Regions from separate parts of the Rhizobium sp. P28RR-XV genome, predicted to be linked through region 3. Evidence: riboswitches for the same ligand, from Rfam matches in the RefSeq annotation. Region 3 holds a riboswitch; each other region holds the start of a gene.

Region 1 (7,579 bases), on a different contig from region 3:
GGCCCCGCAATTCGTCCTCGACTTCGCGGTCGACGCGAAGGGAGCCATCCTTATTGCGGACGGCGATGGTCGCGTTGCGCGTTGCGTCGCCGGGCCGCAACTCCTCGCCCTTGGCAACGGCGCGATCGCTGCTGACACGGCCCATGAAGTGGCGACCTGCTGAGGCCGTCATGACGCCGCTGCCCGTCTCGTTGCCCATCAACGTGATGGTCATCAAGGCGCAATCATCCTCGCGCGCCAGAAGCGAGGCTGCAAAGAGATGGATGTCCGTGCCCGAAGTCGCGACGATCGCGTCGACTTGCGGTTGTCCGGCGGCCTGATTGAGATCAAGCAGACGCAGCAAATCCGACCGCACTCGTCCAATTTCACGCTCATAGATAGCTGCGGGCGAGCCGGTTTCCATTTCGCCGACCAGACCGGCAAAGTAAGTGTCGATCTCGGCAAAGGCATCGGCGGAAATCGTCGACGCCGTGGAGGAGCCGAAAGCCAGATCGTTTGGACGAGGCGCCGGGCCGTAACCGTACATATTGAGACCGCTGACGGCATCGCAGTCCAACCGCTCGTCGCCACCCGAAATCAGGCACTTCAAGAGCGCTTCTCTCTCCTTGCTTGATTGCTGCGACGGCACGCCCGCGATGATTTTATTGTCCAGGGCACGGTCACCAGCAATTTGCTGCATGGAAAAGCATTCCTCTTGCGTCATCGGTGAAACGCATTGCAGAGTGCGTTGCGTTCTCTGCCGGGCGATAAAGCTTCGGCAGGGAGACATTAGACCCGACAAGATGGAGCGAGGCTGACTTGGCCGCCTCACGAACATCGCTGGCAAAGCCAATAAAAAAACCCGCAATCCGGAGACCGCGGGTTCAAGGAAATAACGAGCGAAACTGCCTATCAGCCTGCAGGCGCGATCTTGTCTTGCGTCTTGGTCTCGAAGTCGCTGGCATCGTGGCGCTCACGCAGCTGCTCGGACGGTTCGCCCGACATGCGGTTGACCATGCGGCCACGCTTGACGGCGGGACGCGCGTAAACCTGCTCGGCCCAGCGCTGAACGTTCTTGTAGTCCTGCACCTGCAGGAACTCGGCCGCGCCGTACTGCCAGCCTTTGGCGAGACCGCCATACCACGGCCAGATGGCAATATCGGCGATCGTGTAGTCGCTGCCGGCGATATATTCGCTTTCGGCCAGGCGACGGTCGAGCACGTCAAGCTGGCGCTTCACTTCCATGGCGAAGCGGTCGATCGCATATTCGATCTTCGTCGGCGCATAGGCAAAGAAATGGCCGAAACCGCCGCCGAGGTAGGGCGCGCTGCCCATCTGCCAGAACAGCCAGGACAGGCATTCGGCACGGGCCGGCTGTTCCGTCGGCAGGAAGGCACCGAATTTTTCGGCGAGATACATCAGGATCGAGGCCGATTCGAAGACGCGGACCGGCTTCGGGCCGCTGCGGTCCAGCAGGGCCGGGATCTTTGAATTCGGATTGACGTCGACGAAACCGCTGCCGAACTGGTCGCCCTCGCCGATCTTGATCAACCAGGCATCATATTCCGCGCCGCTGTGGCCGAGCGCCAGCAGCTCTTCGAGCATGATGGTGACCTTCACGCCATTCGGCGTCCCGAGGGAATAGAGCTGCAGGGGATGGCGCCCTACAGGCAATTCCTTTTCGTGAGTCGGCCCGGCGATCGGACGGTTGATATTGGCGAACTGACCGCCATTGGCCTTGTTCCAGGTCCAGATTTTCGGCGGCGTGTATTCGGCAGAACCGGTCATGGGCATCCTCCTGTTGCAGGGAATCACGTTGGGGTTGGTCTTCGATGTAGCGCGCTACAGGCGTCGCACATAGGGACGGCCGTTCATTTTTGCGAGAGGAGGCCGTCGGTTTTCAGACAGGCTGGGATCGGAGATGGCCGAAGCAAGGACCGCGTTCCGACGCGCGCTGCAGACCGGCAAAGATGAGGAGGAAATCCGATATTGCCTGAAACGAAAAAGCCTGCCGCGGGAGGAGGTGCGGCAGGCTTTTTACAAGAACCGAACAGCGAACGGGAGGAGGAATGCCGCTGTTCCCGCAGTCGTCCCTGGGAGGAGGAGAAGGACGTCTGCAAAAACGAAGGGATGCGGGAGGAGATGCATCGCTTCGATGGAGTTGAGAATAGCTGATTTTTGCTCACAGGATAGGCATTTCTTTGCAAGGCAGTTATGCGCTATGCGAAAAGCGGCCGGCTTTGCCGATCTGCTTGCAGCGCACGCAAAGAGCCTGAATCCGTCCCCTCCGGACAAACCAAAAGCGCCTGCTCGGGACGAACAGGCGCTGGCATAATGCAGCTTTATAAGGAGCCGTTGCGGCCGTTAGCGAGCGATGGCTGCGCGGGCAACATTGCGGATTTCGCCGCGATCGATACCCAGATCATGCAGTTCGCGCGTGGACATACGGCCCAGTTCGGCGACCGTCTGACGATACTTGCGCCAGTTATTGAAAGAGCGTGCTACGTTCATGATGATCCCCTTTCGTTGGGCTTTCGAAGCTGAGCTGCCGTGCTTGGCGCCCCCTTCGCTTCGATGAGTGACATATAGTCGAAACCTCTCGGCTTTTGCAGGGCTAAGGAATCACTGCACCCATGCATTCATTGCATGGGTCGCCTGGAAATTAACAGAGCCCAACTCCATTCATCGCCAGGGCTTTGGTGATTTGCTGATGACAGCGCCGCCGTTGTCTGCGAAAAGAAGGGAGATGAGAGACAGGGGCGTCCGCTTTCCGGCGGGCTGAGAAGGACCCTTTGAACCTGAACCAGATCATGCTGGCGGAGGGAGTCGCTCGGGACCTCGCGAAGCTCAGCACGTCGTCCCTTTGCGTCTCGCCTGCCCTGAAAGGCGCGATATGCAAGACCAAATCACAGCAGGCAATCAGCTTCACATCATGCGGGCGAACCCACCGCTGGTGCAATGCATCACCAATTTCGTCGCCATGAATATCGCGGCCAATGTGGTGCTCGCCGCCGGAGCATCGCCGGCGATGGTGCATGCCGAAGAAGAATCGGGTGAATTTGCCGCCATCTCCGGCGCGCTGACGATCAATATCGGCACGCTCTCGTCCGGCTGGCTTGCGGGCATGCTGAAAGCAGCGCGCTCGGCCAACGATGCCGGCAAACCCTGGGTTCTCGATCCCGTCGCCCATTATGCGACAGAGTTTCGTCGCAAGGCGATCGCGCAATTGCTGGAGCTGCAGCCGACGATCATTCGCGGCAATGCGTCCGAGATCATCGCGCTTGCCGGCGGCACCAGCCGCGGCCGGGGCGTCGATAGCCGTGATGCCGTCGAGCAGGCGGAAGAGTCCGCCCGGCAGCTTGCTGAAAAGCACGGCTGTGTCGTTGCCGTCACGGGCGTTACGGATTTCGTGACGGACGGACGGAGGGCCAAGCGCATTGCCGGCGGTTCGCCGCTCATGCCGCAGGTGACCGCGCTCGGTTGCTCGCTCACCTGCCTCGTCGGCGCCTTTGCGGCGGCAACGCCGGATGATCCATTCAATGCCACCGTAGCGGCACTCGCGGTCTTCGCCGTTGCCGGCGCCCAGGCAGGAGCAGCAGCGGACGGTCCGGGCTCCTTCTCCTGGCGCTTCCTCGATGCACTCGCCGCGCTCACGCCGGAGATGCTGGATCGCGTTGCAAGGATATCGGCGGCATGAAGGACTTCGATCTCTCGCTCTACCTCGTGCTGGACCCGGTGCTGTGCGCCGAACTCGGCATGATCGAAACGACCCGTGCGGCCGTTGCCGGCGGCGCCACGATCGTACAGCTGCGTGACAAGCATGCCCCCACCGCAGCCATGATCGAGACGGGCCGCGCCCTCAAACAGATCCTGCACGGGACCAACGCCCGACTGATCGTCAACGATAATGTCGAGGCCGCCATCGCCGTCCGTGCCGATGGCCTCCACATCGGTCAGGAGGACATGAGTGCCGCCGACGCACGCCGCCTCATCGGGCCGGACATGATCCTCGGCCTTTCGGTGGAAACGGAGGCTCTTGCTATCGCCATAGATGCCGGCATTGTCGACTATGCCGGAATCGGTCCGGTCTTTGCGACCCCCACCAAGCCCGATCACAAGCAACCGATCGGCTTCGCGGGCCTTGCCCGCATCGTCGGGCTCTGTCCGGTTCCATCAGTCGCGATCGGCGGCCTCAAGGCAGAGCACACGAGAGAGGTTTTCTCGGCCGGCGCGGATGGTCTTGCGGTCGTCTCCGCCATCTGTGGCCGTCCGAACCCGCAAGCGGCGACAGCCCTCATCGCGAACGTCATCAAGGAGGCTCGCCAATGATCCGCAATGTTCTGTCCATCGCCGGTTCCGACCCATCAGGTGGTGCCGGCGTCCAGGCCGACCTGAAGACCTTCTCCGCCCGCGGCGTTTACGGAATGGCAGCTTTGACCGCCTTGACGGCGCAGAACACGCAGGGTGTCTCCGGCGTCCATCCGGTACCCCCCTCTTTCGTGGCGGACCAGATCCGGGCGATCTTCGGCGATATCCGTGTCAATGCCGTCAAGATCGGTATGATCGCCAACGCCGAGATCGCTGATGCTGTCGCGGATATTCTGGCACGACATCGCAATGTGCCTGTCGTGCTCGACCCTGTCATGATCGCCAAGGGCGGCGCTGCCCTGCTTGCTGCCGACGCCGTCGACGTGCTCACCACGCGGCTGCTGCCGCTTGCGACGGTCATCACGCCGAACCTGCCCGAGGCGGCGGCGCTGCTGCACGACGCCGAGGCGGCAAGCCGCGACGACATGGCCCGCCAGGCGCTTGCGCTGGCAGCGCTGGGGCCTTCGGCTGTTTTGGTCAAAGGCGGTCATCTTGAGGGTGACGAAAGTCCGGATGTGCTGGCAAGCGCCGGCCACCTGACCTGGTTCGAAGCCGAGCGGCTGCCGACGAAGAATACACACGGAACGGGCTGCACGCTCTCCAGCGCTATCGCCGCCGAGATCGCCAAGGGCGCCCCGCTCCCCGAGGCCGTCGCCGCCGCCAAAGCCTATCTTGCCGCCGCGGTTGCCGCCGCAGGCCAGCTTTCCGTCGGAAGCGGCCACGGACCCGTGCAGCATTTCCATGCTCTCTGGCACACAAACAAGGAGTAGAGAAGAAATGAGCCTGTCACTCAAGGGCCAGATCGTCATCGTTTCCGGCGCAGGGCGCGGTCTTGGCGCCGCCATCGCGACGGCCTTTGCCCGCGAAGGCGCGAAGGTTGCCATCAACTATCGGGCAAGCCGCGAACGGGCTGAGGCGCTAGCGGCAGAACTTGGCAATCACGCGAAAGCGTTTCAGGCCGATATCCGCGATCTTGGAAGTACGAAGCGGCTCGTCGCCGAGGTGACCGAGCACTTCGCAGCGCCGACGGCGGTCGTCCACAATGCGCTCGCCGATTTCAGCTTCAACGGCGATGCGCGCTCGAAACTGGACGCCTTGAGCTGGGCGGAGATGGCGATACAGATGGAAACCGCGCTGCAGGGCGCCTTGAACCTGATACAGGCGGCGCGGCCGGCAATGGCGCAGGCAGGCTTTGGCCGGATCGTCACCATCGGCACGAACCTCTTCCAGAACCCGGTGGTGCCCTATCACGATTATACCGCCGCCAAGGCGGCGCTGTTGTCGCTGACCCGCACGGCCGCGTCCCAACTCGGCCCGCTCGGGATCACCGTCAACATGGTCTCCGGCGGCCTTCTGCGCACGACGGCCGCCAGCAGCGCCACGCCGGAGGCCGTTTTCGACATTATCGCCGCGAATACGCCGCTGCGCCGCGTCACCACCCCTGAGGAGGCTGCCGATGCGGTGCTCTTCTTCGCAAGCCCTTGGGCACGTGCCGTCACCGGGCAAAATCTTATCGTCGATGGCGGTCTCGTCTTCGGATAGCGGTCTTAGAACGAAAAAGGCGCTGCCTTTACGGGCAGCGCCAATATTCAAGTCTTGGCAAGCCGTATGGTTCAGGCCGCTCAAGCCCATCCCATGGTCAGTACGCCGAAGAGAATGATCACGCCGAGCGCGATACGGTAGATAACGAAAGGCCAGGTCGAAAAGCGCTCCAGAAAACGCATCAGTCCCCAGATGGTGATGAAGGACGATATGCTGCCGACGATAAGGCCGACGATCAGAACCGACCAGGCCTCCATCGGGATATGCGCCTTGTAGAGCTCGAAGAGTTCCTTCAAACCGGCGAGCGCAATGGCCGGCAGGCCGAGCAGGAACGAGAACCGTGCGGCTTCATCGCGCTTCAGGCCAAGGAACAATGCACCGGTCAGCGTCGAACCCGAGCGCGAAACGCCGGGAACCAGCGCGCCGACCTGGGCGATGCCAACGAACAGGGCATCCATCAGCGTCATCTGCTCGATGCCCTTCCTGTGACGGCTATAGAGTTCGGCGATCGCCAGAAGCAGGCCCATGACAACGCAGGCGATGCCGATCACCCAGAGGCTGCGGAACGACGTGCCGCAGGCGTTCAACGACTTCGAAAGCAAGAGGCCTGCGATGACGATCGGCACGGTCGCGATAACGATGGCGATCGCAAGCCGCATCGCGGGCGAGCGCCAGTCCCTTTGCCTGATGGCATCGAGCGATCCGAAGGTGACGTAGCGAACGTCGCTCCAGAAGTAGGAGATGATAGCGGCAAGGGCCGCAAGCTGCATGGCGGCCGAAAAGGCCGAACCCGGATCCTGCCAGCCGAGCAAGGCCGGTACCAGGCGCATGTGGGCGGTGGAGGAGACCGGCAACAGCTCGGTCAATCCCTGCACGACACCCAGTATCGCGATCTTGGCATAGCCCAGGGCAACAAAGCCCGTGTCTACGCCTTGCGTACAAACATCAGCCACGTTTTGACATCCTCAGTTCTTCATGGGGGCTTGGCACCGGAACGGTGCGATGAACTTGCTGTGGAACCGTTTTCCGACACGAAACCGACAGCCGCCTTGTAGGACGCCGTCAACTCCGCGTTATGACAGGCCGAGGATATAGCCGCGTAGGCTGAACGCTATCTGAAATTGCCAGCATTGATTTCCGAGTTTACCGGATTTCTAGCCTTCATCGTCAGGCAGTGCCTGCATGTAGCGGATGATGGCATAAAATGCGACGAGAAGCACCAAACCGCCCGGCGCGCGGTGCACATCGTGCAATATCGCATGATGATGCCTCACCATGAGGCAGGCCAGATTGTAAAGGGTTATGGCGACCACTGTCAGAACAGGGGCCAGAAAAAGCGCCACATTCCGCTGAATGAAATTGACCATTACGCACACCTCGTTTGCATATGGCCAGATTCCATAAGGAATAGGGAGGAATTAGGACAAAGGCATTTCGCCTGTCAGCGTTGCGGCATGCAGGCCAAGGTCACTTCGTATAGAGCGCGCGTGATCTTTCCAGATGCTTGAGCATCGCCTGTTCTGCCCCATCGGCATCGTTCTCCGCCATACGCGCGAGGATCTCCTCATGCTCGACCAGCGTAAACTTTTCCTTGCCGGTCCAGATCAGCATGTCGGTATGATAGGCCTTCAGCCATGCCAGCATGGCCTCGCTGACAGCGGCAAAAATCGGATTGCCGGAAATCTGGGCG
Region 2 (7,579 bases), on a different contig from region 3:
GGCGATGCGGGCAACGAGGCGCTCAGTTTTGGCATCCTTGTATTCGCCGCCATAGCTTGCGAGGATGCGCGGATGCTCGCGTGCGCCCATCTGCGCGCGCGGGTCGTTTTTCTGCACCTCGGAGACGATCTGCGGATTAGCGGAGGGCGAGACGCTTGGCTGATAGGATTGATCCATCACCGTCTGGCAGCTGTCCAGCACCATGGCAGCGACAAGGAGCGGGGCTAGGCGGCGCAAACGGGCTGCGACGGTCACGCTGATCCTACGTGCTGCTAATTCGCTCTGCTTCAGTACCAGTGTCCCACTCATTTCGCTGCCATGCCGGCTCGGCGCCAAATCCGGTTGATCGTTACCGGGCTGATCATCGTCGCGCGCCGATAGAGGTTGCCTGCATCCCCTTCGATCCGCGTCTGCCCGGACGGTCTCCAGCCCTTGCTGTAGCCGATTTTGGCACCGGTTGCATAGCGAGACTCCGTTTAAATGTGGCAGCGTTGTATTTTAGCAAGCATTTCCCAGGACTTTCAGCCGCTTCGCACGACGAAATTAAGGCAGAGCGGGCAACAAGATGCTGCAGCGCAATCAATGCTGCAGAAATGTGGTCAGTGCCGGAATGTCGCCTGTCTCGAGGAAGGTCTTTATGGGGGCGGCAAGCCTGATCGTGCCGCCATCGATAAACACGGCATGGTCGGCAAGACGCCGCACCTCGGCCGGGTCGTGCGAGACGATCAGCACCGTATTGCCGCTCTCGCGATGCAGGGTTTTCAAAAGTTCGACCATGCCGGAGCGCAGGCCGGGATCGAGGGCGGCGAAAGGTTCGTCCAGCAGCAGGATCGGCTTGTCGCGCACGAGCGCCCTTGCGAAAGCGGCGCGCTGCCGTTCGCCGCCGGAGAGCGTTCCCGGCCTGCGCTTCTCGAAGCCGGGCAGTCCGACGCGCGCCAAGGCCTCCGAGACCCTTTGCCGGTCCTGTGCAGAAAGCTTCAATGATGGGCTGATGCCGAGACCGACATTGGTGAAGAGATCGAGATGGGCAAAGAGGTTGTTGTCCTGGAAGACCAGCGACACGGGCCGTTCCGCAGGGTGGAGGCCGGTCACATCCTGCCCCGCCAGCAGCACGCGGCCGCGATCGGGCTGTTCGAAGCCGGCCAACAAATTGAGAAAGGTCGACTTGCCAGACCCCGACGGTCCGGCAATGGCGACGATCCTGCCCTGCGGCAATGCGCAGTCAAAGCGAAAGTCATGCGTGCCGAGGCGCAGCTCGACTCCGGCCATGGCGATACCCTGTTGCTTCATGTCGTTGCCGTCAGTCATTTCTCTTGCTTTCGGAATCGCGCGCGCCTTGGCCCGCCGTGCCGGCGATGGTCAGAAGAAGACAGACCAGGCCGAGGATCAAGGCATACCCATCGGCGTCGTTCGTGCGGTAGCTGCCGAGCTTGCTGTAGACCAGCCATGGCAGGGTCATCAGGCTGTCCGAGCCGAAGAGCGCCACCGCGCCGAGGTCGCCGAGCGACAACGCCATGGCGAAGGAGAGCGCGGTGAAGAGCGGCTTGCGCAGACCCGGCCAATCGATCAGGCGAAGACGGGCGATGCCGTAAAGGCCGAGGCTTGCGGCCAGCCGTTCGGTGCGGCGGCGATGGACTGCATAGGCCGGTTCGATGACGCGGATGACGAAGGGCAACGCCATCAGCGCATTGATAACAACGATGAGGATGGCGGCAAAGCGGCTGGGATCACCCAATGGTCTCAGCGCCAGAAACCAGCCCGTTGCCAGCACGATCGGCGGGATCAGCAGAATAAGGGACGAGCTTGCACTCAAGGCGAGCGCCAGGCCGCGCAGGCTGACGGTCTTGCGGCGATCGACCGATATCGCCGATCGGGCGCGGATGATGGCAAAGGATAACAAGACCGCCAGAAGGCCGGCGGAGAGCGCGATTGCCAGGCTCGTGACGGCCGCTTGCAAAAAGATCGGCTGGCCGGCGAGTTTCAGAAGATTCGCCTCAAAGCCGGTCACGACGACGGAAGCGAGCGGCAGACCGAGAAAGAGCGTGGCGGCCGACAGCACGCCGGCGTCGGTCCACCGTGCGGCTGTCCTTTGCCCATCGATGCGGTGGAGCGCGCGGCCGCTGGTCAGCCCGTGATCGTCTGGCGCGCGAAACAGCGTCATGGCGCTAAGGACGAGGAGAGTGACGGCGATCTGAAGCAGCGACAGCATTACGGCGCGGCCGGGGTCGAAATCGAAGCGCAGCGCCTGATAGATCGCCACTTCCAGCGTCGTCGCGGCCGGTCCGCCGCCGAGAATCAGGACGAGCGTGAAGCTGGTGGCGCAGAGCATGAAGATCAGGCCGGCAATGCCGGGGATGAGGCCGCGCAGGACAGGCCATTCGATGAAGCGAAAGACCGAGGCGGGCCGCATGCCGAGCCCGCCGGCGACAAGCCAGTATTCCGCCGGTACGCGCTCCAGCCCGGCCAGCATCAGCCGGCAGGCGAGCGGCATGTTGAAGAAGACATGGGCCAGCAGGATGCCGGCGAGACCATAGATGCTGACGGGTTGCGATAGGCCAAGCGTAGTAAGCGCCTGATTGATGAGCCCTTGCCGGCCCCAGATGCCGAGCAGGCCGAGCGCGCCAATCAGCACCGGCAATCCCATCGGAACCGCCATCAGCCGGAGCAGCCACAACCGGCCGGGAAAATGCGGCTGGCGCGCCAACGCCCGGGCGACCGGTAGGGCGAGCACCACGGAGAGAAGCGTCGAGAGCACCGCCTGCAGCAGCGTGAAGCGCAGGACGCGCAGCAGATAGGGATCGGTCAGCGTGGTGTCGCCGCCGGATTCGATGCTGGCGGCCAAGAGGGCAAAAACGGCGACCCCGACGAAGAGCACGATGCCGGCGAGGCTAAGCGCCCCGCCGGAAATGGCGCGTCTTCGTTCGGGTGCCGCGAGCATGATCAGCGCGTCAATTGCCGCTGGTGGCGGCCAGCCATTCGTCGATCCAGGCCTTGCGGTTCTTGTCGACGTCGGACGGGCTCATCAGGAAGGTCTTCGACGGCACGACGAGTTTGCTGAAGGCATCCGGCAGCGGCTCGGAGGTGGCCGAGACCGGCATCATCCAGTTGCTTGTCGGGATGATGTCCTGGAAGCTGGGGGAGATCATGAACTTCAGGAAGTCGCGGGCAAGGTCCTTGTTCGGCGAGGATTTGATGAGGCCGGCGACCTCGATCTGGATATAGTGTCCTTCCGAGAAGGCGGCCGCCTGATAACGATCGGTCTTGTCCTCGATCATGTGATAGGCCGGTGACGTCGTATAGGAGAGCACCAGCGGTGCCTCGCCCTTGGTGAAGAGGTCATAGGCTTCCGACCAGCCGGGGGTGACCGTCAGGATGCGGCCCTTGAGCTTCGTCCAGGCATCGGCCGCCTTGTCGCCATAGATCGACTTCACCCAGAGCAGAAGCCCGAGGCCCGGCGTCGAGGTGCGCGGGTCTTCGATAACGATCTTCTGCGCGGGATCGCCCTCGACGAGATCCTTCATGCTCTTCGGGGGATTCTTGACCGTCTGGCTGTCGTAGATCACGGCGAAATGGCCGTAGTCGTAGGGCACGAAGACGTCATCCTTGAAATCGCCGGGGACCTTAAGCGCGGAAGTGTCAACGCCGCTTGCATCGAAAAGGCCGGTGTCCTTGGCTTCGTCGACGAGATTGGTGTCGAGGCCGAGAACGACATCGGCCTTGGTGCCCGCGCCTTCCAGCTTCAGGCGCGACAGAAGCGCGACGCCATCTGTGACGCTAACATAGTTGACCGTGCAGCCGCAGGTCTTTTCGAAGGCGGCCTTGACCTTGGCGCCCGGCCCCCAATCGGCGGTGAAGCTCTCATAGGTGTAGATGGTCAGAGCTTTGTCGGCCGCTGCAGCAGGCTGTGCGGCGAAAAAGCTTGTTCCGGCGGCAAGGGCCAGGCCGGTGAAGAATGACAATAGCGAACGGTGTTGCATGACAGCGCCTCCTCCTGGAGCCGGATGATTTTAGGTCTATGGACCTAAAATCTGAATCCGCTCTAAAATCAAATAATTAGAGCATGATGTTGCCCGAAAGCCGTTTACACTTTTCGGCATCATGCTTTAGGTTTCGTCTTGAAGGGGAAAGGGCGCCATGATTTCGTCACGCGTCTAATCCCTCCGCCGGTGTTAGCCGGATCAGGTTCCGCGGGTTGGCCCGGTAAAAGCCTCTCAGCCGGATGTCCGGAAGGACATAAGGCACCCCGTTAGAGCGTCGGCAGATTTAGCCTTGCGACGAAGGGATGACAAGGAAAATGATTCCCTTGTCGATTGCAGGCGGGCGATCTTACTCGGCCGCGTGAGCGGCCGCCGTCGGGCTTTCGATTTTCTTCACGGCGCCCGGAAGCTGCACGTTTCTCAACGACAGTGAGGTCAGAAGGCCGATGAGGCAGATGCCGGCAGCCGTCAAGAACAGCGGGCTGAAGGCGCTTGCATAGGCGGTGGCGACGGCCTCGCGGGTCGCCTCGGGCAATGCGGCCATCATTTTCGGCGTCAGCTGCTCGATGTCGGATACGCCCGCGATGGAGATGCCGACATTGCCGAGCTTGGCGGCGATGATGGCGCCGTAGATGGAAATGGCGATCGAGGCGCCGCCCATGCGCGAGAGCGTGACGGCGCCGGTTGCAGCGCCGACGTCACGGGCAGCGGCTGCGTTCTGCACGCCGATGACGGGCACCTGCTGCGCAAGACCGATGCCGATGCCGTGCAGCAGCATCAGGCCGCCGATGAAGACGATGGGCGTGCCGGCAGGCAGGAAGGCGAACGAGCCAAATGCGATGGCGCTGCAGGCAGCACTTGCGATGGCAAAGGGCTTGTAGCGGCCTCTGGCCGCGATCAGCCTGCCGGCCGATAGCGAGCCGCAGACGATACCGCCAGTCAGGAGAATGAACAGCAGGCCGGCCATCGAGGGCGAAAGGCCTGTCGTCGTCTGCAGGAAGAGCGCGAAATAATTGACCATCCCGATGGCAACGGCGCCGCTGGTGATCGAAATGATCAGCAGGAGGCCGAATGTCGGATTGCGGAACAGCGTCATCGGCACGATCGGCTCAGGAGCGCGGCGCTCGATGAAGACCCAGGCGATGGCGCAGATCATGCCGAAGGCGATGATGCCGAGGCACTGTGGCGACAGCAGTGATCCGAAGAGTTCGGTGCCGTCGGCGGCAAGCACGATGCTCGTCGTCGTCAGCGCAAGAACGATTGCGCCGGCATAATCGATCTTCGGGCGGCGGGGCGGCTTGCGATAGGGGAGCATGGTGGCGAGACCCGCCAGCACGACAAAGCCGATCGGCACGTTGACGAGAAAGATGGAGCGCCAGCCGAAGAGGTCGCTCATCGTGCCGCCGAGAACGGGGCCGATGGCGCCGGAGGCCATCAGCACGAGGCTCGAATAGCTCTGATAGCGGGCGCGTTCCCGCGGCTCGAACAGGTCGGCATTGACGGCGAAGATCGACACGAGGATGCCGCCGCCTCCCAGCCCCTGAAGGACGCGGGCGGCAATCAGCGTATTCATCGAAACGGCAAGGCCGCAGACGGCGGAGCCGATCGTGAAGATCGCGATCGCCATCATCATCACATATTTGCGGCCGAAGAGATCACCGAGCTTGCCGTAAACGGGCATGACGGCGGAGAGCGAGAGAAGATAGGCCGATCCGATCCAGCCGAAGCGTTCCAGATGCCCGAACTCGCCGACGATCGTCGGAAGCGCCGTCGAGACGATCTGGTTGTCGAGCGTGGCCATGAACATGGCAGTCATCAGAAACAGGAAGAGTATAAGCCGCCGTTTATGATCCGCCACGAGCGGCGCGAACGTTGTCTGCATGTCCATGGGGTAAAAAATCCGAGCTTGCCCGAAACGCTGCGCGGTCGATCGAATGCGCGGGACGCCCCGGTTTTCATACTTGATACATATGTGCCATTAGCATATAAATGTCAACGACAGGTGAATGCTGTTTGCATGTTTTATTTCTTTTCCGCCTCTGGTATGGTGGAAAGATGACATCTGCGACGAATACACGTGAAGTTGAAGCCCAGGCCCTGACCGATGACGAGAATCTCCTGCGCATCGGCCATGCCATGACGCGCATGCGTCTCCTGACGGGACGCCGCATGATCGGCAGGCTTGCCATCCAGAGTGTTGCGCCGGGGCTCGAGCTTTCGCATCTCGACGTGCTCGATGTCGTGCGGCGGGCGGAGGCGACGGGCGAAGTCACCGTCGGCACGATCGCCGAGATGCTGCGCATCGATCCCTCGCGGGCGAGCCGCATCGTTGCCGACATGGTGACGCGCGGCGTGTTGCGACGCAAGGCATCGCAGGCGGATGCGCGGCGCATTGTCGTGATATTGACCGCGCTCGGGCAAAGACTGCTGTCGGAGATCCAGGCACAGAAATATTCCGTCATCGGCAGCATCTTCGCCGACTGGACGCCGGAGGAGATCGAGAGTTTCTCGCTGCTGTTCGATCGCTACGTCAGTGGTTACGAGCAGGTTTTCCAGGCGCGCCTCAAGGAAACGGACGACTGAACCGTCGTTGCTGCCGTTCTTACCCATGGCGCTCTTCCCTAGGGATATGAGTTTGCGCTATGGGCATGCCTCATGAGCCAGTCCACCACCTTCACCATCCTGCTCGGCGGCGAGCTTCGCCTGACGGAGCGGTTGCGCGCCGCCATTTCCGGCAGCCGTTTCATCGCAGCTGATGGCGGCATGCGCCATGCGGTCGCGCTCCAGGTGCAGCCTGAGCTGTGGGTTGGCGATTTCGATTCCACGCCGGCCGATTTGCAAGCTGCGTTTCCCAATGTGCCCAAGCAGCCTTATCCAGCGGCAAAGGCGGCGACCGACGGCGAGATTGCCGTCTCAGAAGCGATCGATCGCGGTGCCACGAGGCTGATTCTCGCGGGCGCCATGGGCGGTGAACGCTCCGATCATGCCATCCAGCATCTGCTTTATGGCATCCGCTTGGCCGAGAAAGGCTTCGATGTCCTGCTGACATCGGGTGACGAGGAGGCGGTGCCGCTGCCGCCAGGCGGCCTCACGCTGGCGCTCCCGGCCGGCTCGCTGTTCTCAGTCCTCGGTTTTAGCGACCTGACGGGCCTTTTCATCGGCAATGCCCGCTATCCCTTGCGTGATTTCCATTTGCCCTTCGGCGTATCGCGCACCATTTCCAATGTGGCGGAAGGCGACGTGCGCTTTTCGCTTGGCAGCGGCAGGGCGATCGTTCTTGCCCGCCCCTATGATCTCAGTGGAGTCTGACTTTGGCCCCTCCCATTCTGAAACTCGACGACATCTTTTTGAGCTTTGGCGGCGCGCCATTGCTTGCTGGTGCCGCGCTGCAGGTGGAGTCAGGCGACAAGATCTGCCTTGTCGGCCGCAACGGTTCGGGCAAGTCGACGCTTTTGAAGATCGCGGCCGGCCTTGTCGAGGCGCAGTCGGGCGAAGTGTTCCGCCATCCGTCTTCGACCGTGCGCTATCTCGAACAGGCTCCGGATTTCGTCGGTTACAAGACGGTTGCCGCCTATGCCGAGGCCGGCCTCGGACCTGGCGAT
Region 3 (7,579 bases):
AGACGCGAACACGTTCGTAGTGCCAACCGTCGTCATAGGCGTTGTCGACCTGACGGTCCTCGTACCAGCACCTCGGCCGCGGCGGGGGTGCTTCGTACACCGGACCTCTATTGGCAAGGGCGCCGCCGACGATCAGTCCGCCGAGGAGACCCGCAGCAACACCGCCGGCGATCGCGCCGCCATTGCCATGGTGATGATGGCGACGCCAGTCGTCGTGGCCACGCCAGTCGCCGCGACCGCGGCCGTCGTAATACTGTGCCTGTGCGTTGCTGACGGGCGCCAATGCGCCGCCTACCACCGCAGCGGCCAGCATAACCGTAAGAACCGTCTTCTTTATCATGACTACCTCCAAAGCAGCCTTTATGCTCAGCGAATGCGCGAGTCATTTATTCAACGTCTTAAGCATGATTATGTTCAGCTGAATATTTGATGAATGCGTCGTTCATCGGGCAAGAGATTGAAAAACAGGCCTAAGCTGCGATTTCGGCACGATAGTTCAGCGCGGCGGTATCGGCCGCGTTGCTCTTATCCATTCCAGCGTCCGCGATTCGGGATCCGGATTTCGGGTGATATCGGTCACCACGGCGGCGATATCGGCACCATGGTCAAATACGCCGCCAAGGCGTTCGACCGTCAACCCGCCGATTGCGACAAGCGGGAGGTTGCCGATACGGCTTTTCCATTCGCCGATGCGCGCAAGGCCCTGCGGCGCCCAGGCCATGGCCTTGAGGATGGTCGGATAGATCGGTCCGAGGGCTATATAATCTGGCGTGGCCGCAAGTGCTGCCGCCAACTCCGTTTCGTCATGTGTCGATAGCCCCAGTTTCAATCCGGCGGCGCGAATGGCCGAGGGATCGGCAGCGGCAAGGTCCTCCTGGCCGAGATGGATGAAGTCGCAGCCTTCTTCGATCGCGAGCTGCCAATAATCGTTGACGATCAACTGGCATCCATGCGCGGCGCAAATTGCCTTTGATTCGCGAATCTCCGTACGAATTTCCGACGGCGTGCGATCCTTGATGCGCAATTGCACCAGTTTGACGCCGAGCGGCACCAGCCTCTTTATCCAGGCAGCACTATCGACGATCAGGTAGAAGGGATCGAGTGTCATGAGAAAACCGCCTTTCCGATGACCGGCGTCGACGGCACCGCCATGTCGCGCGGTTCCAGCATGCCCGCGCCGAATGCCTGTCTGCCGGCATCAATCGCCTTGGCGAAAGCTTCCGCCATCGTGGCCGGGTCGCCGGCACCGGCGACGGCCGTATTGAGCAGCACCGCATCGAAGCCGAGTTCCATGACTGTGGCCGCATGCGAGGGCCTGCCGATGCCGGCATCCACGATCAAAGGTGTTTCCGGAAAATGCGCCCTCATAGAGCGGAGAGCGGAAAGATTGAGCGGCCCGGCCGCCGTACCGATCGGTGCGCACCAGGGCATCAGCACCTTACATCCGGCCTCCAGCAGCCGCTCGGCGACGACGAGATCGTCCGTCGTATAGGGAAAGACCTCGAATCCCTCGTCTGTGAGGATTCTGGCTGCTTCCACCAGCGAGAAAACATCCGGCTGCAATGTGTCGTGGTTGCCGATCACCTCCAGCTTGATCCAGTTGGTTCGGAAGACCTCGCGCGCCATCTTCGCCGTTAGCACCGCTTCCGAGACACCATGGCAGCCGGCGGTATTGGGAAGAACGCGAACGCCAAGTTCGCGAATCATGTCGAAGAAGGCGCCGCCATTGCGGCCGCCGGCCGTTTCCCGGCGCAGCGATACGGTGACGATTTCGGTTTCGGAGCGCTGGACCGATTCGGCCAGCACGGCCGGGGAGGGGTAGCGCGCCGTGCCGAGAAGAAGACGCGATCGGATCTCGGTTCCGTAGAGCTCGAACATGGTCAGCCTCCCTGCATCGGCGTCAGGATTTCGATCCTGTCATTGTCGGTCAAGATGTGGTCGTCGCGTTCTTCGCGATGGATGAGTTCGCCGTTGACGGCGGTTGCCAGCCACTCGCCCTCGTATTCGAGCGCGGCGAGAAGCTGCGAAAGCGTGGTTGCGTCGACGATCTGTGTTTCGCCATTGATGATCAGGCGCATTGGCGGCTCCTGTCGTTTTTGTGTCCGGAAAAAAGGAGATCCGCGGCCTCTGTCGCAATCGACGGCGCCAGCAGGAAGCCGTGGCGATAAAGGCCGTTGATAAGAATGGTCTTGCCCTCCCGCGTCACGCGCGGAAGGTTGTCCGGAAAGGCGGGACGGATGCCCACGCCGGTTTCGACGATGGCGGCATCGCCAAAGGCGGGATGCAGCGCATAGGCGGCGTTCAGCAGTTCCATCAGCGAGCGGGCGGTGATCGGTCCTTCGAAGTCCGTTTCGATCATGGTGGCGCCGACCATGAACAGGCCTTCGCCGCGCGGCACGATGTAAACGGGAAATCGCGGATGCAGCAGTCGGACAGGCCGCGCAAGGGCGACCTCCTGCGTCTGCAGATAGAGCATTTCGCCGCGCACGCCGCGTAATTCTCGGCTTTCGCCGATGCGGGCAGCGCCCGTGCAGTCCACGACATCGGGGAAGGGATCGCGATCTCCGATATGGTCGGCAAAGGTGACGCCCTTCGCCGCGAGTGCGCCTTTTAACGACTGCAGGGCGTCGCGAGGGTCGAGATGTGCTTCTTGCGGGAAGAACAGGCCATGCCTGAAGCGACCGGCAAGCGAGGGTTCGAGGGTGGCGATCTCGCGTTCCTCGACCCAGCGATAGCCCGTCGTGCGGCCGGCGAATCGTTTCAGCTCGCTTTGGTCCCGGTTCGGTGCGACGACAAGCGTGCCATTGCGGATGATCTTGACCGGTAGAATCGCGTCCCATCGATCGGCGGAATCACGTCCGCGCTCGAGCACGGCCTCATCGGCACTTTCCCGCTCGCACCAGGGCGCCAGCATGCCGCCGGCGAGCCAGGAGGCGGCTCGGCGGAAATTCAGGCCAGGATCGACAACCGTGACCTCGGCACCGCGAACGTGCAGTTCATGTGCGACCGTGAGGCCGGCAACGCCGGCCCCTTTGACAAGGATGCGCATTTCATTCGGCCGGCTGCGCAGGGGTTTCGACCGGCATATAGAGATCACCGCCTTCGCGATATTTTGCCGCCATCGCCTCCAATCCTTCTTTCTGCGCCTCGGCGCGGATGTCGTGCGAAATCCGCATGGAACAGAATTTCGGGCCGCACATCGAGCAGAAATGCGCCACCTTGTGCGCTTCCTTCGGCAAGGTTTCGTCATGGAAGCTGCGGGCGGTGTCGGGGTCGAGCGACAGGTTGAACTGGTCCTCCCAGCGAAACTCGAAGCGGGCGCGCGACAATGCGTCGTCACGCACCTGCGCGGCCGGATGACCCTTGGCGAGATCGGCCGCATGGGCGGCGATCTTGTAGGTGATGACGCCGGTCTTGACGTCGTTGCGGTCAGGCAGGCCGAGATGTTCCTTTGGCGTGACGTAGCACAGCATCGCCGTGCCGAACCAGCCGATCATGGCAGCGCCGATCCCCGAGGTGATGTGATCATAGCCCGGCGCGATATCCGTCGTCAGCGGCCCGAGCGTGTAGAAGGGCGCTTCGCCGCAAACGGCGAGCTGCTTGTCCATGTTCTCCTTGATCTTGTGCATCGGCACATGGCCGGGACCTTCGATCATCACCTGGCAATCCTTGGCCCAGGCGATCTTGGTCAGTTCGCCGAGCGTTTCGAGTTCGGCAAACTGCGCGGCATCGTTGGCATCGGCGATCGAGCCGGGGCGCAGGCCGTCGCCTAGCGAGAAGGAGACGTCATAGGCGCGGCAGATGTCGCAAATTTCGTCGAAATGCTCGTAAAGGAAGCTCTCGCGATGGTGATGGAGGCACCACTTGGCCATGATCGAGCCGCCGCGCGAGACGATGCCGGTGACGCGATTGACGGTCAGCGGGATATAATGCAGCCGCACGCCGGCATGGATGGTGAAATAGTCGACGCCCTGTTCGGCCTGCTCGATCAGCGTGTCGCGATAGACTTCCCAGGTGAGCTCCTCGGCAATGCCGCCGACCTTTTCCAGCGCCTGATAGAGCGGCACGGTGCCGATCGGCAGCGGCGAATTGCGGACGATCCATTCGCGGATATTGTGGATGTTGCGGCCGGTCGAAAGGTCCATGACGGTATCGGCGCCCCAGCGGGCGGCCCAGACCATCTTTTCGACTTCCTCCGCCATGGAAGAGGTGACGGCGGAATTGCCGATGTTGGCGTTGATCTTCACCAGGAAGTTCCGGCCGATGATCATCGGCTCGCTTTCCGGATGATTGATATTGGCCGGAATGATCGCCCGGCCGGCCGCGACCTCCTGGCGGACGAATTCCGGCGTCACATGGTCCGGAATATGGGCGCCGAAGCTCTCGCCGTCGCGCACCAGGGCTTCGGCATTCGCCTTGCGACCGAGATTCTCACGGATGGCGATGAATTCCATTTCCGGCGTGATGATGCCGGCCCGCGCATAGGCAAGCTGCGTGACGGCCTTGCCGTCTTTAGCGCGCAGCGGCTCGCGCTTGGCCGGAAATTCCGGCGTCAGCCGCTCGCCGGTGACGAAACCATTGTCTTCGGGGCGCACATGGCGGCCCTCATAGGCCTCGACGTCGCCGCGAGCGAGCACCCAGTCGCGCCGGTGCTGCTGCAAGCCGTGCTCGATGCGGATATCGGCGCCCTCGACGGTGTAGGGGCCGGAGGAATCATAGACGATAACAGGCGGCTCGCCCGATGTCGGATGGACGCTGACCTCGCGCATCGGCACGCGGATATCGGCGTGGATGTCTCCCGGGATATAGATCTTCCGCGATGCCGGCAGCGGGCCTGTCGTGACGGTTGGGGTAAGGGTCTTTGCGGCAATGGTCATGGTTTGAGGCTCCAAGTTGCGGTTGGAGACCCAGTCAATCAGCCGGAATGATGAAAAGACGCCGACATGGAATCCACGCGGGAATCCGAGGCCTTCGAGCGCTTGCACCGTCCCTACGCCAGTATGAACTGGATCAGGTTCAACGGGTCACTGCGCCCACAACCGGCAAAGCCGTATTGTTCAGCAGTATCTCAGCCCCTTGCCGGGACCCCCCTGGTGAATACTGAAAGGCTATGCTCTCCCTTCGGCTTCTGTCAACCCCGCAACGATGATTGCCTTTTTTCGGGCGGCTGCGCTCGGCGCATTGGAGAATCTACAATTTAAACGTATTTAAACGGGTAGCCGGCATGGCGTCGCCTCAATAACGAGGAGCGGTGTTGCCATTGAAGCGGTGAGGGCCGGTGTGGGAGAGCTTGCTGGCGGTATCGAGCCAGATCTTGCCGCCGAGCGCGCGCCAGCGGTGACAGAAGGCGAAGTCTTCGCTCAGATAAATTCCTGTCCCTTCCTCGACCATGCATTCGAACAGGGCATATTGGGTGCCCGGCGAACGCTTGGTGCTCGGATAGGCGTGTATGGCGTTGTAGCGCAGGTCGGGATAGGCGGCGATCATCCTTTCGATGACAGCGCGCTTGATCAAAAGCATGCCCGTGCCCGCATAGACGGCACTGACGAAATCGCCCTCGCGCTCGGCGCTCTGGCCGACCAGCGGCGTTCCGACATAATGAAGTGCTGCCGCCGCAAGCGACATCCCATCGCGCGAATTTTCAAGGGCCGCGGTGTCCCAGTCGTAGTCCTTGATCGGATACATGGCGGCGACCACATCCTTGTCGGCATCCAGCAATCGCATCACCTGATCAGGCTCGAAGCTGATGTCGGCGTCGATGAAAAGCATGTGGGTCGCCGCCGTATCGTTCAGGAAGGACGACACCAGCGTGTTGCGGCTGCGGGTAATCAGCGCGTCATTGCCGAGGAGAGCGAGCGTCAGCTGTATGCCGGCCTGCGCGCCCGTCTGCATCAGGGAAAAGATGGATTGCATATAATCCTTGGTGACGAGGCCACCGAAGCAGGGGGTCGCGATGAAGATCATTCGTTTCTCGTTCATGCGCGATTTGTTCCCTTCCCATGGCGCGAGTCGCCGGAATCTAGGAAGATTCACCATTTCTGTGTGTAGCGAATTGTTGAATTTTATTTCTGAGCCTTGCCGGAATTCGCAAGCCTTTGCGGGCGCCCAAGCGCGGATAGGACCGTCGCCGGCCGTGAATCTATCCGCCATGCTCTGATCGATTATCTCTGGCGACCTCGCCTTTAATGCCGCCGGCAGCCTTTCTTGCCGCGCGTTCGCGCCTTTGGTGCTCTCGCCGGATGAAGCGAACCCCGCACTGCCGTCGCCAGTTGCATTTAAGCAACAGCGGCCAAGACTAACGCCAGACCAGCGTCCGTCAAGCCTTCATATAATTGACAAACATACGGGCTGTTTGTAAGTCAGAAGCAGGACAGAACTTGTCTTACGGTCGAGCGATCGGCCGGATCGGTAGGGGCATTTCAAGACCTTTGCCGCGGGGTCAATCATGGAGGTTCGAGGGGACTCAAGCCAACATTACGTGCGTACTTGCCGGGCTGCGCGGTCGCGTTTTCGACCGAGTCGATCTTCAAGGTGGTTTCAGCTCAGCACTCGCGGCAAATTAGAAATGCATATTACAACCAGGAGTTTAATATGAATATCAAGAGCCTTCTTCTCGGCTCCGCTGCTGCGCTGGCAGCAGTTTCCGGCGCCCATGCAGCTGACGCCATCGTTGCTGCCGAGCCGGAGCCGTTGGAATACGTCCGCATCTGCGACGCTTACGGTGCTGGTTACTTCTTCATTCCGGGCACTGAAACCTGCCTCAAGATCGGCGGACGTGTCCGTTCCGAAGGCGAGTGGTACGATGCCTACAACCCGAACAGCAAGAACGGCACGCTCTGGCACACCCGTGCGGAACTGAGCGTCGACACCGCGACCGACACCGAATACGGCCCGCTGAAGACCAACACGGTCATTCGTTGGGACTGGAACGACGGCAACTCGACCTCCACCAAGCTGCTGTTCGCCAACATCAGCCTCGGCGGTTTCCTCGTCGGTAAGGCCGATTCGCAGTACAACTCCTACATCGGTTATGCCGGCGACGTCATCAACGACGACGTGATCTATGACGGCCCGTACGAACTCAACCAGTTGACCTACAACTATGATGCCGGCAACGGCTTCACGGCTATGATCTCGGTTGAAGACTCGAACTCCAGCGGCTCCGACGCTTCCTACGGCGCAAGCTGGTGGTCCGACGACAAGGGCAACCACTACGCTCCTGACGTCGTTGCTGGTGCTGGCTTCAAGTCTGGCGCATGGGGCTTCAAGGTCGTCGGCGGTTACGACTCGATCGTCGAAGAAGGCGCTATCAAGGCTCGTGTCGATGCCGACTTCGGCGTATTCTCGGCCTTCTTGATGGGCGGCTGGAACACCGATGGCGACAAGCTCAACAAGTATGCAGGTACCAACCTCGACCGTTCGGCTTGCCCCGTTAATGATCCGTCGAAGTGCGGCTGGGGTGACTGGGCTGTTTGGGGCGGCGTTGGCGTTCCGATCAACGAAAAGCTGAAGTGGAACCTGCAGCTCGCCTACACCGACTCGAAGATCTTCGCCGCTACCACGAACGTCAAGTGGAACC

The links. Region 3 has a riboswitch for thiamine pyrophosphate ahead of thiC (phosphomethylpyrimidine synthase ThiC). Riboswitches for the same ligand answer to the same signal wherever they lie in the genome.
Region 1: linked by a shared signal. The riboswitch ahead of thiM (hydroxyethylthiazole kinase) and the one ahead of thiC (phosphomethylpyrimidine synthase ThiC) in region 3 are both predicted to bind thiamine pyrophosphate.
Region 2: linked by a shared signal. The riboswitch ahead of thiB (thiamine ABC transporter substrate binding subunit) and the one ahead of thiC (phosphomethylpyrimidine synthase ThiC) in region 3 are both predicted to bind thiamine pyrophosphate.

What each region holds. Positions count from the first base shown of each region.
Region 1 is NZ_JABAIG010000008.1:95,616-103,194, forward strand. Features, by position in the region: gene HGP12_RS18045 (hypothetical protein) at 1-679, opposite strand, end outside; gene yghU (glutathione-dependent disulfide-bond oxidoreductase) at 892-1,767, opposite strand; gene HGP12_RS18055 (DUF1127 domain-containing protein) at 2,344-2,490, opposite strand; TPP riboswitch at 2,725-2,821, shown strand; gene thiM (hydroxyethylthiazole kinase) at 2,873-3,676, shown strand; gene thiE (thiamine phosphate synthase) at 3,673-4,308, shown strand; gene thiD (bifunctional hydroxymethylpyrimidine kinase/phosphomethylpyrimidine kinase) at 4,305-5,117, shown strand; gene HGP12_RS18075 (3-oxoacyl-ACP reductase) at 5,125-5,889, shown strand; gene HGP12_RS18080 (undecaprenyl-diphosphate phosphatase) at 5,970-6,842, opposite strand; gene HGP12_RS18085 (hypothetical protein) at 7,044-7,256, opposite strand; gene HGP12_RS18090 (transcriptional regulator NanR) at 7,357-7,579, opposite strand, start outside.
Region 2 is NZ_JABAIG010000004.1:390,414-397,992, reverse strand. Features, by position in the region: gene HGP12_RS11260 (M48 family metalloprotease) at 1-204, opposite strand, end outside; gene HGP12_RS11255 (ATP-binding cassette domain-containing protein) at 580-1,308, opposite strand; gene thiP (thiamine/thiamine pyrophosphate ABC transporter permease ThiP) at 1,301-2,938, opposite strand; gene thiB (thiamine ABC transporter substrate binding subunit) at 2,949-3,977, opposite strand; TPP riboswitch at 4,139-4,256, opposite strand; gene HGP12_RS11240 (MFS transporter) at 4,327-5,865, opposite strand; gene HGP12_RS11235 (MarR family winged helix-turn-helix transcriptional regulator) at 6,033-6,560, shown strand; gene HGP12_RS11230 (thiamine diphosphokinase) at 6,633-7,286, shown strand; gene HGP12_RS11225 (ABC-F family ATP-binding cassette domain-containing protein) at 7,289-7,579, shown strand, end outside.
Region 3 is NZ_JABAIG010000006.1:78,523-86,101, reverse strand. Features, by position in the region: gene HGP12_RS14170 (hypothetical protein) at 1-340, opposite strand, end outside; gene HGP12_RS14165 (thiamine phosphate synthase) at 497-1,108, opposite strand; gene HGP12_RS14160 (thiazole synthase) at 1,105-1,878, opposite strand; gene thiS (sulfur carrier protein ThiS) at 1,881-2,078, opposite strand; gene thiO (glycine oxidase ThiO) at 2,069-3,049, opposite strand; gene thiC (phosphomethylpyrimidine synthase ThiC) at 3,051-4,877, opposite strand; TPP riboswitch at 4,970-5,102, opposite strand; gene HGP12_RS14140 (hypothetical protein) at 5,236-5,979, opposite strand; gene HGP12_RS14135 (porin) at 6,592-7,579, shown strand, end outside.